Regions from separate parts of the Synechococcus sp. PCC 7336 genome, predicted to be linked through region 1. Evidence: predicted binding sites of a transcription regulator. Region 1 holds the regulator's gene; the other holds the start of a gene.

The links. The regulator HrcA, encoded in region 1, represses chaperone genes, less so after heat shock. The targets are predictions, from matches to a motif close to TTAGCACTCNNNNNNNNNGAGTGCTAA.
Region 2: a site for HrcA is predicted at 1,937-1,963, ahead of groES (co-chaperone GroES). Genes of this name have one in related genera too.

What each region holds. Positions count from the first base shown of each region.
Region 1 covers NZ_CM001776.1:426,143-433,576, forward strand. Annotated here, with positions in the region: gene SYN7336_RS02100 (hypothetical protein) at 89-490, shown strand; gene zds (9,9'-di-cis-zeta-carotene desaturase) at 655-2,100, shown strand; gene glnA (type I glutamate--ammonia ligase) at 2,401-3,819, shown strand; gene panD (aspartate 1-decarboxylase) at 3,972-4,334, opposite strand; gene SYN7336_RS02120 (heat-inducible transcriptional repressor HrcA) at 4,594-5,736, shown strand; gene SYN7336_RS27605 (pentapeptide repeat-containing protein) at 5,904-7,325, shown strand; gene SYN7336_RS02135 (NAD(P)/FAD-dependent oxidoreductase) at 7,401-7,434, shown strand, end outside.
Region 2 covers NZ_CM001776.1:2,436,541-2,443,974, forward strand. Annotated here, with positions in the region: gene SYN7336_RS25530 (ribonuclease J) at 1-1,700, shown strand, start outside; gene groES (co-chaperone GroES) at 2,042-2,353, shown strand; gene groL (chaperonin GroEL) at 2,447-4,075, shown strand; gene SYN7336_RS25535 (hypothetical protein) at 4,189-5,709, opposite strand; gene psbC (photosystem II reaction center protein CP43) at 5,967-7,343, opposite strand.

The DNA of each region.
Region 1 (7,434 bases):
TAACTTTGATTTCATTTGATTGCGCTTGGTTAAGTGTCCGTCTTCGCCTATGCTGAATAGAGGCTGTTTCCCCCATTGAGACATTTTCATGAAAATTTTCCTGTCTAAAGTCGTAGCGCTGCTGCTGGTGGCAGTGCTGTTTGTCTCCGGCTGTGCCTCGACTCCAGGAACCGAGCGTCTTTCGGGTAAATATTATGACGATGCGCAGGTGGTGGTAGACGTGCTGCGCGAGGCGATCGCCGTTCCCCCAGAGGCTGAAAATCAAGCGGAGGTGCGCAAAGAGGCCCTTTCGGTGATGGAGGCATTTGGCTCTCGCTACAACCGCAATCGCTATAAGGGATATCAGTCTTACACCACCCTCAGAACCATCTTCAACACCTTGGGCTCTTACTATCGTCAAGAGAAAATTCGTCCCATTCGTCAAGACCGGCTCGATCGAGTGGCTAGCGAACTCCGGCAGGCTGAACTCGCCATTCAGCGCAAGCGCTAAATCTCAGTGCGATCTCGTGACTGTCTTGCGATCGCATTGCAGCGGACTAGGGACGCATTGTGGCGTCCCTTTTGTTTCGCCCAGATTGGCGCGATCGCGCGCAGCTAGTGCCTTAGAATGAGGAAGATTTACATTGCGTTACAGTTGACGTCAGGGAAATTCGCATGCACGTCGCCATTGTTGGAGCTGGGCTGGCTGGTCTGAATACCGCCGTCAACCTAGTGGAAGCGGGCCACACCGTCGAAATTTTTGAGAATCGTCCGTTTGTGGGGGGCAAAGTTGGCAGTTGGATAGACAAAGATGGCAACCACATCGAAATGGGATTGCATGTCTTTTTCGGCTGCTACTACAACCTCTTTGGACTGATGGCCAAAGTGGGAGCCCTCGACCATCTCCTGACCAAACAACACACCCATACCTTTGTCAATCGCGGTGGCGAGCTGGGTGCCCTCGATTTTCGCTTCTTTGCCAGAGCCCCCTTCAATGGCTTAAAGGCGTTCTTTACCACCTCGCAGTTGTCGGCCAGAGACAAACTGCAAAACTCGATCGCCCTCGGCACCAGCCCGATTGTGCGCGGCTTGGTGGACTTTAACGGAGCTATGCAGCAGGTGCGCGAGCTCGATCGCATCAGCTTCGCCGCTTGGTTTCGCAGCCACGGCGGCTCCAACGGCAGCCTCAAACGCATGTGGAATCCGATCGCCTACGCCCTCGGCTTCATCGACACCGAGAATATCTCCGCCCGCTGCATGCTGACCATCTTCTTGTTCTTCGCCACTAAAACCGAGGCATCGGTGTTGCGCATGCTAGAAGGCTCTCCTGCCGAATTTCTCCACAAACCGATTGTGGACTACATTACATCGCGGGGGGCGAAACTCCATCTCCGTCGCGGCGTCAGCGAAATCTTGACGGCAGGAACTGAAGATCGGCAGAGGGTCTCGGGTCTGAAACTCGCTGACGGGGACACAGTCACTGCCGATGCCTATGTCTGCGCGGCGGCTATTCCCGGCACCCACCGCCTACTGCCCCCCCACTGGCGTCGCTGGCCTCAGTTCGACAATATTTACAAACTGGAGGCCGTGCCGGTGGTGACCGTCCAACTGCGATTTGACGGCTGGGTGACGGAATTGCGGGGGGAAGCGAAAACGGCAGCCGAGCAGGCGTCTGCCATCGGGCTGGATAACCTGCTTTACACCGCCGACGCCGATTTCTCCTGCTTTGCCGATCTCGCCCTCACCAGTCCGTCCTCTTATTACAAAGAGGGGGAAGGCTCGCTATTGCAATTGGTGCTCACCCCCGGCGATCGGTTTGTGCCCATGAAAAATGAGGCGATCGCCCAGCAGGTTAGCCAGCAGGTTCGAGATCTGTTTCCCTCGGCCCGCAATTTAAATGTGACCTGGTTCAGCGTGGTCAAGCTAGCCCAATCCCTTTACCGCGAGGGGCCGGGAATGGACCCCTATCGGCCCGACCAAACAACCCCCGTGCCCAATTTCTTCCTCGCCGGTAGCTACACCATGCAGGATTACATTGACAGCATGGAAGGGGCAACGATTTCAGGCAACTTAGCGGCGCAAGCAATCTTGGAGAGCGCGTTAATAGCCGGAAAAGTATAGAGCGCTATTTTATACGATCGCATTGTCCCGTCTGCGAAGCTTTGTCATTTCCGTCAAGTGGGTTGCACCTTTACAGCAACCCACTCGGTGCATTGAGGTGGGGGCGAAGGTATCTGCAGATTCACTTAAGGCAGAACGGATTTTTTGGTATTGCTAGATACAAAACAGGGGTAGGTGGCTCTCTAGGATCGGGTGAGCAAAATCTGACGCTCTATTGACTCCGGTGCTCCAGTATTCTTGAAGCGATTGAATCGGGGCGTCTAGGAACAAATTCAGGTATTTAAAAGGAGACAGACGCGAATGGCATCACCCCAAGACGTAATGAACCTGATTCAGGAGCACGATGTCCAGATTGTCGATCTGAAATTTATCGACCTACCCGGCACCTGGCAGCATTGCTCTTTCTATGTCGATCAAATAGACACCGATACTTTCGCGGAAGGCTTGGCCTTTGACGGCTCCAGTATTCGCGGTTGGAAGGCCATTAACGAATCCGACATGTTGATGGTGCCCGACCCCAACACCGCTTGGCTCGAACCCTTCACCGAAGTTCCGACCCTCAGCCTCACCTGCAGCATTAGCGAGCCCCGCACTGGCGAGCCTTACGAGCGCTGCCCCCGCAGCATCGCCGCTAAAGCGATCGCCTATCTCAGTTCCACTGGTATTGCCGATACCGCCTACTTTGGCCCCGAAGCAGAATTCTTCATTTTTGACGACGTTCGGTTCGACCAAACCCAAAACAGTGCCTATCACTATGTGGATTCCATCGAAGGTCGCTGGAACTCCGGTCGCGAAGAAGAGGACGGCAACCTAGGCTACAAGCCCCGCTACAAAGAAGGCTATTTCCCCGTCTCCCCCACCGACTCCTACCAAGACCTTCGCACCGAAATGCTACTGACCATGGGCAAGCTAGGGGTGCCGATCGAAAAGCACCACCACGAAGTGGCCACAGGCGGTCAAGCGGAGTTGGGGGTCAAGTTTGCCGATATGATCTCCGCTGCAGACTACTTGATGATCTACAAGTACGTCATCAAGAATGTGGCTAAGAAGCACGGCAAGACGGTGACCTTCATGCCCAAGCCTTTGTTCAACGACAACGGCACCGGCATGCACACCCACCAGTCCCTCTGGAAAGGCGGCCAGCCCCTCTTCTTTGGTGACGGCTATGCCAACCTGAGCCAGATGGCCCTGCACTACATCGGCGGCATCCTCAAGCACGCTCCTGCCCTACTCGCCTTTACCAATCCCACCACCAATTCCTACAAGCGGTTGGTCCCCGGTTTTGAGGCGCCGGTTAACCTGGCCTACTCGCAGGGCAACCGCTCTGCTTCCGTGCGGATTCCGATTACTGGCTCCAATCCGAAGGCCAAGCGTCTGGAATTCCGCTGCCCCGACGCCACCAGCAACCCCTATCTGGCCTTTGCTGCCATGCTGATGGCTGGTTTGGACGGCATCAAGAACCAAATCGATCCCGGCAGCCCCTTGGATGTCGATATTTACGATCTATCCCCCGAAGAACTGGAAAAAATTCCCTCCACTCCCGGCTCCCTCTCGGAGGCGTTGGAGAACCTCAAAAGCGACCATGCCTTCATGTTGGAAGGCGGCGTCTTTACCGAGGACTTCATCAACAACTGGATCGAGTACAAGCTGGACAACGAGGTGATTCCCCTCAGCTTGCGCCCTCACCCCTACGAGTTCTCCCTCTACTACGACGTGTAAGTCAATGCAACTCGTTGAAGCGCGATCGCCCCTCAAGCGAGGGGCTTTTTTTGGGGTAATCCAGGCATTTAGCGCAGCGAACCACAGCGCTAGTGAAAGGGTCTAATAGACACATTCTCAAAACTACGGGTCTCTGCTTAGACGGGGTGCCGCTATCGGACCAACTCTAACTGAGTTAGATTTTTAAAAATGCGATTGTTGGCATCCAGCAAGAGCTTGATCGGCTGGGTGGGCTTGTCTTGGAGGTGAAATGACATGATGGTGATTTCATCCCCTGCCCGAACCAAATGGGCGGCAGCACCGTTCATACAGACGACGCCAGAATGGCGATCGCCCGCGATCGCATAAGTCTCCAAGCGATTGCCATTGGTATTATCCACCACCAATACCTTCTCGTACTCAGCTAAATCGGCAGCCTCCATCAAGGCTTTATCGATGGTGATGGAGCCCGTATAGGCCAAATTCGCTTCAGTCACTATTGCTTTGTGAAGCTTGGATTTGAGGAAAATGCGCATAAGCACTGTCAGGACAGGAGTTAAGTTGGCTAAACGGCAACTGCGTCAGCGATACGATCCTAACCGGGAGAACGCCCCAAACGCCAAAATTAGCGGTAGGTTGGCGATCGCTCGAAGGTCGATTGGAACGGATAGCGGGAGTAACTTCAGGGAAGACTAGCGATCGTGCAACTGGCTGCGCTACGCTGAATTCAACCTGTGGGATACACGTAGGTACAGCAATACAGCCGAAGTCACTCGATGCGGTACAACGATCCCCATGCAAATTAACTTGAATGCCCGACAGCAAAATATTCTCTGGGCGACGGTTCGCAGTTATATCGCCACGGCAGAGCCTGTGGGCTCCAAAACCTTAGCCCAATCCTACGACTTGGGGGTGAGCACCGCCACCATCCGCAATGTCATGGCGGTATTAGAGCGCAGCGGCTTATTGTTCCAACCCCACACTTCCGCCGGACGCATTCCCTCCGATAACGGCTATCGCGTCTACGTTGACGACTTGATCGAAGACCCCACCGACCTGCAGGAGCAACTCTTGCAAGTGCTCTCCGATCGCCTCGGCCAGCAACTGAACGACAATCTCGAAACCCTACTGCACCAAGCCACTCAAATTTTGGCCACCTTGAGTGGTTGCATTGCCCTCGTCACCGCTCCCCCAACTGACACCGCCACCATCCGCCACCTACAACTGGTGGCAGTCGATCGCAACCGCATTATGGCGATTTTGGTGACCGATTCTTACCAGAGCCACTCCGTCTTACTCAACCTACAAAGCGATTCCCAGACAGGGCTGGGCTCTCCCCTCGGACATACCATTGCCCCCCTATCGCCTGTGAATGACGATCGCCGAACCGAGCCGGATGCGATCGAACAATTGGAACAGGAGCTGCAACTGCTCAACAACTTCCTCAACCTGCAATTGCGGGGCAAAACCTTCTACGACATCCTCAATATTGACTGGTCCGAACTCAACCGCCAATTCCGTTCTTATGGAGCTTGGCTCCAGCAGTTGCTAGATGTGCTCAAACACAATCACTTGAGACCGGCGATCGGCCAAGTTTTTGTGGGGGGGATGACGGGCCTGATGCGCCAGCCAGAGTTTGCTCAAACCGACCAGATCCAGGATGTGGTGCAGCTACTCGAAGAAAATCAGTCGGAATTGTGGCCGGTGTTGGGACCCACGTCCCCCGATCGCGTCGTTGTTTATATCGGCTCCGAAAACCCCCTCGAACCGATGCGACAGTGCAGCCTGATTTCGACTGGCTATTCTTGCGGCAGTTGGGCAATGGGCAGCGTCAGCCTGCTAGGGCCGACCCGGTTGCCCTACGAGCGGGCGATCGCCTCGGTTAAAGCCACAGCCCATCACCTCTCAAACACACTCAACAGTGTGAATTCAACTTGAATCTGCCGATCGCAGCTCAAGAGCATCAATTAATACACTAAAATATAAAGATGTAGCGTCATAATACTGATTCTTCGCGTGTAACTCGATAAACTAAGCGATAATATTTGACAGTATTTTCGGTTCGGGCAGTGGGTGGGTGAGTTCAAAGCAGTTAGGGTGAGTCCATGGAAGCGAAGGAATTATTGCAGTGGTATGCTGCCGACCGCCGCAAATTTGAAGGCATCGAGCTCAATAAGGCAAACTTGCCCGACTCTCACCTGCAGGGAATTGCGCTGATTCGGTCTAGCTTGCACAATGCCAATCTCAGCGGAGCCAACCTGAGTGAATCGGATCTGTACAAAAGCGATCTGTATCGTGCCAATCTCAACAACGCAATGCTATCGCAGGCGAGGGTGCGGCGGGCAAAGTTGCGCGAGGTGCAACTGGTAGAAGCTGATTTGCGCTATGTGGATTTCACCGGTTCGTTTTTGATTTCAGCCAATTTGACTGGAGCCAACTTCAGCCATGCTATTCTCACCACCACTTTTTTGAGTCACTGCAGCCTGCGGGAAACCAACTTTTCCCATGCAGACCTCTATAAAGCCAATTTGCGTAACAGCGATCTCAGCGGGGTCAACTTGCAGGAGGCCGTTCTCAAGCGCACCAACCTGATGGAGGCCGATCTCTACGAAGCCAATTTAGTGCGGGCAATGGGAACTGAGGCGAACCTGAAAGGCGCTAAAGTGGGACATGCTAATTTGGCAGGGGCCGATTTCAATCAGGCTAATTTGGCGGAGGCGAGTTTAACTTATGCCAATCTGGCCAATTGTAATTTGAGGGGTGCCAATCTCAGCGATGCCGATCTGAGTATGGCTTGTTTGCGAGGGGCCAATCTGACGGGGGCCAACCTGGAAGGCGCGAATTTGAACGATGCCGATTTGGCCAACGCCATCCTGACAAAGGCAAAACTGGCCCGTGCGAGCTCGGAGGGGGCTAAGTTTCGCGAGACTGTGATGCCGGATGGTAGCGTGCGCTCGGATGAGGCGATACCGGTGGATCGCGATCGCTTGAGAATGGCCATCGATAAACCGGCAGAGTCTGGCTGGCAGCGAGCGAGTGCCGAGGAAGTTTTGGAGAGATTTGCGACAGGGGAGCGAGATTTTCCTCAAGTTTCGTTGCGGCGAGCACTGCTGTACGGAGCCTATTTGCGCTGCATCAATCTCGATCGCGCCGATCTCAGAGAAGCCTATTTGCGCCAAGCCAATTTGTACGGCGCGAACCTACATGCTGCGAATCTGAGTGCTGCCAGCGCAATCGGTAGCGATTTGAGCGAGGCGAATCTATCTGCGGCTAATTTAAGAGGCTGCGATTGTCGAGGGGCTGATTTGCGACGGGCGGTGTTGGTGGGGTCGAGTTTGCAGGGGGCGAACCTGAGTCAGGCGCAGTTGCAGGGGGCTGACTTGCGCGATTGCAATCTGCAGGAGGCTAATTTTGCCGGAGCCAATTTGGCGGGGGCAGATTTGTCTGGGTGTAACTTGCGGCGGACGAATATCACTCGCGAGCAGTTAGAGAGTACCATTCGCACCAAAGTCGCTCCCTCGATTTAGCGGCTGGCGATCGCCAGCCGCCCGCAATTCCCCTCCGTGCAGTACAACTGAGCCTGAGAGATATGAGGGGATGGGATGACAAAGACGATCGCCATTGTCGGAGCGGGCT
Region 2 (7,434 bases), 2.0 Mb from region 1:
CCAATATGCACGGGGTGAATATCGTCTTACCTGACGTCACTTACCTGAAGCAAAATCGCGACAAAATTCGCGGCATGGTAGTCACCCACGGCCACGAAGATCACATCGGCGGGATTGCCTATCACCTCAAAGAATTCGACATTCCCGTCATTTACGGCCCCAAGCTGGCGCTGGCGATTTTGGCGGGCAAGCTCAAGGAAGCGGGCGTTCTCAACCGCACTGAATTGCGCACGGTCGAGCCTCGCGATTTAGTCCCCTTGAGCCAGAATTTCTTTGCCGAGTTCATTCGCAACACCCACTCTTTTGCCGATAGCTACACCGTGGCATTGCATACTCCTGCTGGGGTGATCGTGCAAACGGGTGACTTTAAGTTCGATCACACCCCCGTCGATGGCGAGACTTTCGATATCCAGCGATTGGCCGAGCATGGCGAAAAGGGAGTGCTGTGTTTGATCAGCGATTCCACCAATGCCGAAGTTCCCGGCTTCACCCCTTCTGAAGCTGCTGTACGGGCCGGTCTGTCGCGGGCCTTTTCTGGGGCGAAAGGTCGAATCATCATCACCACCTTTGCCTCGTCAGTTCACCGCGTCAACCTGATTTTACAGGAGGCGGAGGCCCAAGGTCGAGTTGTCTCCTTGTTGGGACGCTCGATGCTGAATGTGGTCGATCACGCTCGTCGCTTGGGTTACATCCGCTGCAAAGACGACACGCTGCAGCGCATGAACGTAGTGGATAAAATGCCGGACGAGAATGTGGTTATCCTGACCACCGGTTCTCAAGGGGAGCCGTTTTCTGCCCTGACGCGAATTGCCAATAAAGAACACCGCCAACTTTCCATCCGTCCTGGCGACACGGTGGTCTGGTCGGCCAACCCCATTCCTGGCAACACGATCCCTGTGGTGCGTACTATCGATAAGTTGGTGGCTCAGGGAGCCCACGTGATTTACGGCAAGGATAAAGGGTTGCACGTCTCCGGTCACGGCTGTCAGGAGGATCAGAAGCTGATGCTGGCTCTGACCAAGCCGAAGTTCTTTGTACCCACCCACGGCGAATACCGCATGTTGGTCAAGCATGCTGAAACCGCGATGAAGATGGGGGTACCCCAAGAAAACATTGTCATTATCGATAACGGCGATGTGGTGGAAGTGACGCCCGATTCGATCGCCGCTGTCGGTAAAGTTCCTTGTGGATTGCAGCTAGTGGACCAAAGCCGCTCTGGCATCGTAGAAGACAAAGTCTTGCAAGAGCGCCAGCAGGTGGCGATCGATGGTTTGATCGCGATCGCCTGCAGCTTGACCGAAACGGGCAAGCTGCAGGCCCCCCCCAGCATCAACATCGTGGCTGTGGCCGCCGCCGGTAAAACGCTAGAGCAGCAGATTCGCCAAACCATTGCAGAGACGTTATTGGCAGCTTGGGGCCAATTCGCCCGCATCCCCACATCGGGTGCGGTCAGCCTCGATGATGTGGATTGGGCTGGGCTGAAGAATGCGATCGAGCGGTCTGTGGTGAAAATGCTCCGCAGTCGGTTGCAGGGCCGGCCCATGGTGGTGCTGATGCTGCAGACACCGGCAGATAGCGAAACCGCCCAAGGCAAGACAACTGCGACTGCAATTCCCGCCGTTGCTCCGGAAGGAGCGGTGACTCCTGCCGATGGTCGACGCAGCCGCAAACGTCGTTCGACTGCAGCAGCAACTGCTTAGCGGTGACTGCTTAGGGCGATCCTCGATCGCCTTTCAGACATTGCACTTCAAGTTCTGTCTTTCTGGAGCTTGGAGTGCTTTTACGCAACCTTCTCAGCCTCAAGACCGTCGCGATTGGGGCAATTGATGGGCAAAAGACAAAACATTCCCCATAGAGGAGTTCGGTTACTACTACCTCATTGTGGGGAAAGTCGCCAAGCCAGTTGTCTTGTCAGCTAAATTTGAGCGCTGGTAGACTAGCACTCGGTGGGCGAGAGTGCTAAAGGTATTCCTTGCCCTTCTCTAATTTGGCAGAAACCACACTATATCGAGCTTCGTGACTACTCGCGAAGGGGATTCTTATGGCAACAATCACACTGAATGTATCTTCACTCAAACCCTTGGGCGATCGCGTCTTCATCAAGATCGCAGAGCGGGATGAAAGGACGACTGGCGGCATTTACTTGCCCGACGCCGCCCAAGAGAAGCCCCAAGTGGGGGAAATCGTGGCAGTTGGCCCCGGTAAGCGTAATGACAGCGGCGAGCTCGTGCCTCTCGATGTCAAGACGGGGGATAAGGTGCTCTATTCCAAGTACGCCGGAACCGAAGTCAAACTCGGCGACGATGAGTGCGTGCTGCTGGCAGAACGCGACATCTTGGCGATTGTGGAGTAATGCGATCGTGGAGTCATTCTGCTCCTCGCGCATTCGAGCGCGCTCATTTCACGACTGAATCTGTTCACTTAGAGTCACTCGAGGCATCTCATCATGGCTAAATCGATTATTTTCAACGAAGACGCCCGCCGCGCCCTCGAAGCCGGGATCGACGTCCTGGCGGAGGCTGTTGCGGTTACCCTCGGTCCGAAAGGGCGCAACGTCGTGCTGGAGAAGAAGTTCGGCGCACCTCAAATTATTAACGACGGCGTCACCATCGCCAAAGAAATCGAACTGGAAGACCACATCGAAAATACGGGCGTTTCCCTCATTCGCCAAGCAGCTTCCAAAACTAACGATGCGGCTGGTGACGGCACCACCACTGCAACCGTGCTAGCCCAGGCCATGGTCAAAGAAGGTCTGCGCAATGTGGCGGCTGGCAGCAATCCCATTTCCCTCAAGCGCGGCATCGATAAGGCCACCACTTACTTGGTCGGCCTTATTGCCGAGCACGCCCGTTCAGTGGAAGATTCCAAGGCGATCGCTCAAGTGGCCACGATCTCTGCTGGCAACGATGAAGAAGTGGGGGCGATGATTGCCGAGGCCATGGACAAAGTAGGCCGCGAGGGGGTTATCTCCCTAGAAGAAGGCAAGTCCATGACCACCGAACTGGAAGTCACCGAGGGGATGCGCTTCGATAAGGGCTATGTTTCTCCTTACTTCGCCACCGACACCGAGCGCATGGAAGCCGTGTTGGAAGAACCCTATATCCTGATTACCGACAAGAAGATTACCCTCGTCCAGGATCTAGTGCCCGTGCTGGAACAGGTGGCTCGCGCTGGCAAGCCCCTGATGATTATTGCTGAGGACATCGAGAAAGAAGCATTGGCCACCTTGGTGGTCAATCGCCTGCGCGGCGTGCTCAACATCTGCGCCGTCAAGGCCCCTGGTTTCGGCGATCGCCGCAAGGCCATGCTGGAAGACATCGCCGTGTTAACTGGCGGTCAGGTCATCACCGAAGATGCTGGCCTCAAGCTAGAAAGCGCCAAGCTGGAACAATTCGGTACAGCGCGCCGCATCACCGTCACCAAAGACAACACCACGATTGTGGCTGACGGCAACGAAGCCGCTGTGAAAGCTCGCTGCGAGCAGATCCACCGTCAAGCTGAGGAGACCGAGTCTTCCTACGACAAGGAGAAGTTGCAGGAGCGTTTGGCCAAACTGGCGGGGGGAGTTGCCGTGGTCAAGGTCGGCGCTGCCACTGAAACCGAGATGAAAGACCGCAAGCTGCGCCTGGAAGATGCCATCAATGCCACCAAGGCAGCCGTGGAAGAGGGCATCGTACCTGGCGGCGGCACCACTTTGGCTCACTTAGCCCCCGATCTGACGGATTGGGCCAATACCAATCTGTCGGGTGAAGAGCTGAGCGGTGCGATGTTAGTCGTCCGCGCCCTGGGATCGCCCTTGCGTCGCATTGCCGATAACGCCGGTCAAAATGGGGCGATTGTCCTGGAGCGAGTCAAGGAGAAGGACTTTGAAACCGGCTACGACGCTCAGGATAATCGTTACACCAACATGTTCGACGCCGGTATTGTCGATCCCGCGAAAGTGACCCGTTCTGCACTGCAGAACGCAGCTTCCATCGCTGGCATGGTTCTGACTACCGAAGCGATCGTGGTTGACAAGCCCGAACCCAAGCAAGCAGCTCCTGCTGGCGGCATGGGCGGCGACTTCGACTACTAAAGCCCGCGATGGTTGGCATTTTCGCCAATCTCGCTAAACCTTCATACTCCCGGCTGTTAGTGGCCGGGAGCTTTTTGGGTTGGAAATTTTCCGATTCGTGCGTGCCCCTATGCTTAGGAATGCCGCTCGGCAGAAACTGTATGGATTGAACGACTAAAATCGGAGGGCGGCACACTCAATAATGCCAAATTATATCCAGCCCAGGCTAAGCCAAAGGCAAGCGACATCGTCGATTCTGGTGCCTGACTGACAAAGTACTTGACGATACCGATGACGATCGCGCCGATCGTCAGCAGAATCACTAGTGCTTGCGGTCCAAACGAGAGTTGAGAAGACCTGCGAGCCAATGGCAGCGTGCCTTTCAAAGACAGAACCAGTGCTTGAATGGATTGAAAAAATTGCGCTCCTGTCTGGCGCTCCGCTTGCCATGCCGATCGCCATCGAGCTGGACTGAAGGAGGCCAGCCACGCCAGCCGACCGACGATCGCATAGGGCAAAAACCAGGCAAAGAAGCTGCGATCGAAGGCTGGAACCGGTGTTTGACCGGTCCATAAAAACCAGATGGGCACGAAAAAGTACAGCAGTGCTGCTAGGCCCCCACCACTCCACAGCCCCAGCCACACATACTGAAATCGCTGAGCCTGCGACACGGACACCTGCCACCAAGGCAGCAATCGCAGCGAGTGTAACACCGCCAGTAACATCATTAAGCGATTCCGCAGCGGCAATAGTCCTCCCACAACGCCACTGGCGCGGCAAATATAGGATTTCCAACCGCGTATGTGTAATTCCGTCCCCAACCGAACGGGATAGTCCAGATCGATGGCAGGTAACTCAGCTAAAGCGCGGCGGCGGAAGATCGCGCCACTGCCCAATAGCGGTGCAGACTCCCCCCCTGTTTCCCCAATCGGAATTAGGTGCTGGAGGGGGTGGATCGCGCGAGGCTGGCTCGCTTGCCGCAATAGGGTTTGCACAAATCCTGTCTTGTTGGCGATGGGAGCACGTTCGATGCTGTCGAAAAAGTAGGGCAGCGATCGCTTCAGTAATTGCCGATCTGGACTTTGACCGGGCTCTAACAGCAAAAGGTAGTCCCCAAAGGTGGAGTTCTCTGCGAGTACGAATGCGAGCGCAGTAGAGCGATCGCCAGTGTGGGCAATGTAGTCGCAGGGCACCGAGCTGGCCCCCTGCTGTAATGCAGGATCGGCCCCGCAGTCGACAATGCGGACAAACAGTCGATGCCAGGGATAGTCGAGCTGGGTGGCCTCGCGAGCCGTTTGGGTAGTGGCTTCCACAGATTCCTTCTGCCGCAGGATAAAGATATCGACATAGGGCAGCTCCGCCAGCGATCGCTCTAACGCTGGAAACAGGGTATCGGGAGCGCGAAACCAGCCTAGCTGGCTCAGGCTGAACCCAATTGCCCCTAACAGGGTTAGAGCTTCTGCCGCTAAAAAGATCCAGGAAAAGACAACACGATCGGTCGACATGCCGCGACTGATGCGCCAAGACAGATAGGCAACCCCCAACACGAGATGGGCGATCGCCAGCAATACAAATAGATAAAACCGCAGCGGCGGCGGAAAGTTGTTCCTTGCTTTCAAACGATTGCCCCGCACCCGATCTCCAGTTTGACTCACTGTTTTTCTGCGACCTCTCACACTGCTGCTTATTTTAATGCTGCCCGTGCCCCTCACTTCCTTTACGCTATGGCAACAGAGGAAGCAGGCAGTTACGCTATGGCAACAGAGGAAGCAGGCAGTTACGCTATGGCAACAGAGGAAGCAGGCAGTTGCGCGATCGCGATTGAGAGCGGCCAGATAAAAAAGCCCCCAAAAAGCTTTGGGGGCTTCGATCGAGCTTGTTTGGATCGTTAGATCCTGGAAACAGACTGCCGTTAACGCAGTTGCTTCATGCGCAAAGCGGGTTCGCTCTCGCGCTCGATGCCTTTCTCAAAACCAGCCACAGCAGCGCGGGCACGACCGGCATGCCACAGGTGACCGACAAAGAAGAAGAAGCCCAGAATAAAGTTATGCGCAGCCAGCCAAGATCGAGGGCTCACGTAGTTCACCGTATTGATCTCGGTAATAATGCCACCCACAGAGTTCAGAGAACCAATAGCAGGGTGAGTCATGTACTCTGCCGCACGGCGAGCTTGCCAAGGTTGAATGTCATTCTTGAGCTTGCCGATATCCAAACCATTGGGGCCGCGCAGGGGCTCTAACCAAGGAGCTTCAACGTCCCAGAAGCGCATGGTCTCGCCACCCATGATGATTTCGCCTGTGGGAGAGCGCATCAGATATTTACCCAGACCGGTCGGGCCTTGAGCCTGAGAAATGTTTGCCCCCAAACGTTGGTCGCGGACCAAGAAGGTAAAGGCTTGAGCTTGAGATGCCTCGGGTTCAGTCGGACCGTAGAACTCGCTGGGATAGACAGTGTTGTTAAACCACACGAAGCACACAGAAATAAAGCTCATCAAAGAAACAGCCGCCAAGCTGTAGGACAGATAGGCTTCACCCGACCAGACAAAGGCACGACGGGCCCAACCAAAAGGCTTGGTCAAAATATGCCAGACGCCACCACCGATACAGATTAGGGCGATGTAGATGTGGCCGCCAACTACATCCTCTAGGTTGTTGACGCTGACAATCCAGCCTTCGCCACCAAACGGAGATTTGACGAGATAGCCAAAGATCGTCGTCGGATCGAGAGTTGGATTAGTAATCAGGCGAACGTCACCGCCACCCGGTGCATTGGTGTCGTAGAGACCGCCAAACCACATCGCCTTAGCCACCAGCAACAAGGCACCCAATCCCAGCAGGATCAGGTGAATGCCGATGATGGTGGTCATCTTGTTCTTATCTTTCCAGTCGTAGCCGAAGAAGGAAGAATATTGTTCGAGGGTTTCGGGACCGCGCAGAGCGTGGTAAATGCCGCCAACACCCAGAACGGCAGAAGAAACTAGGTGCAAGACACCCACAACAAAGTAGGGGAAGACACTCACCACTTCGCCGCCGGGGCCGACGCCCCAACCCAAAGATGCCAGGTGGGGAATCAAAATGGCGCCCTGTTCGTACATGGGCTTGTTGGGCACAAAGTGAGCCACTTCAAATAGGGTCATTGCGCCCGTCCAGAACACAATCAGACCCGCATGGGCGACGTGTGCCCCCAGCAAACGGCCAGAGAGATTAATCAGGCGTGCATTACCGGACCACCAGGCGAAACCGCCTTGGGTACGATCTCGCAACGCCGCCGAGTCAAACGCGACAGTCACAGGAGAGAACCTCCACGGAAGAAGTACAAACAATCAAGTCTTAAATTAAGAATAGGGCAAACCCGGTCGGGGCTTGCCCTGATGGTGGGCT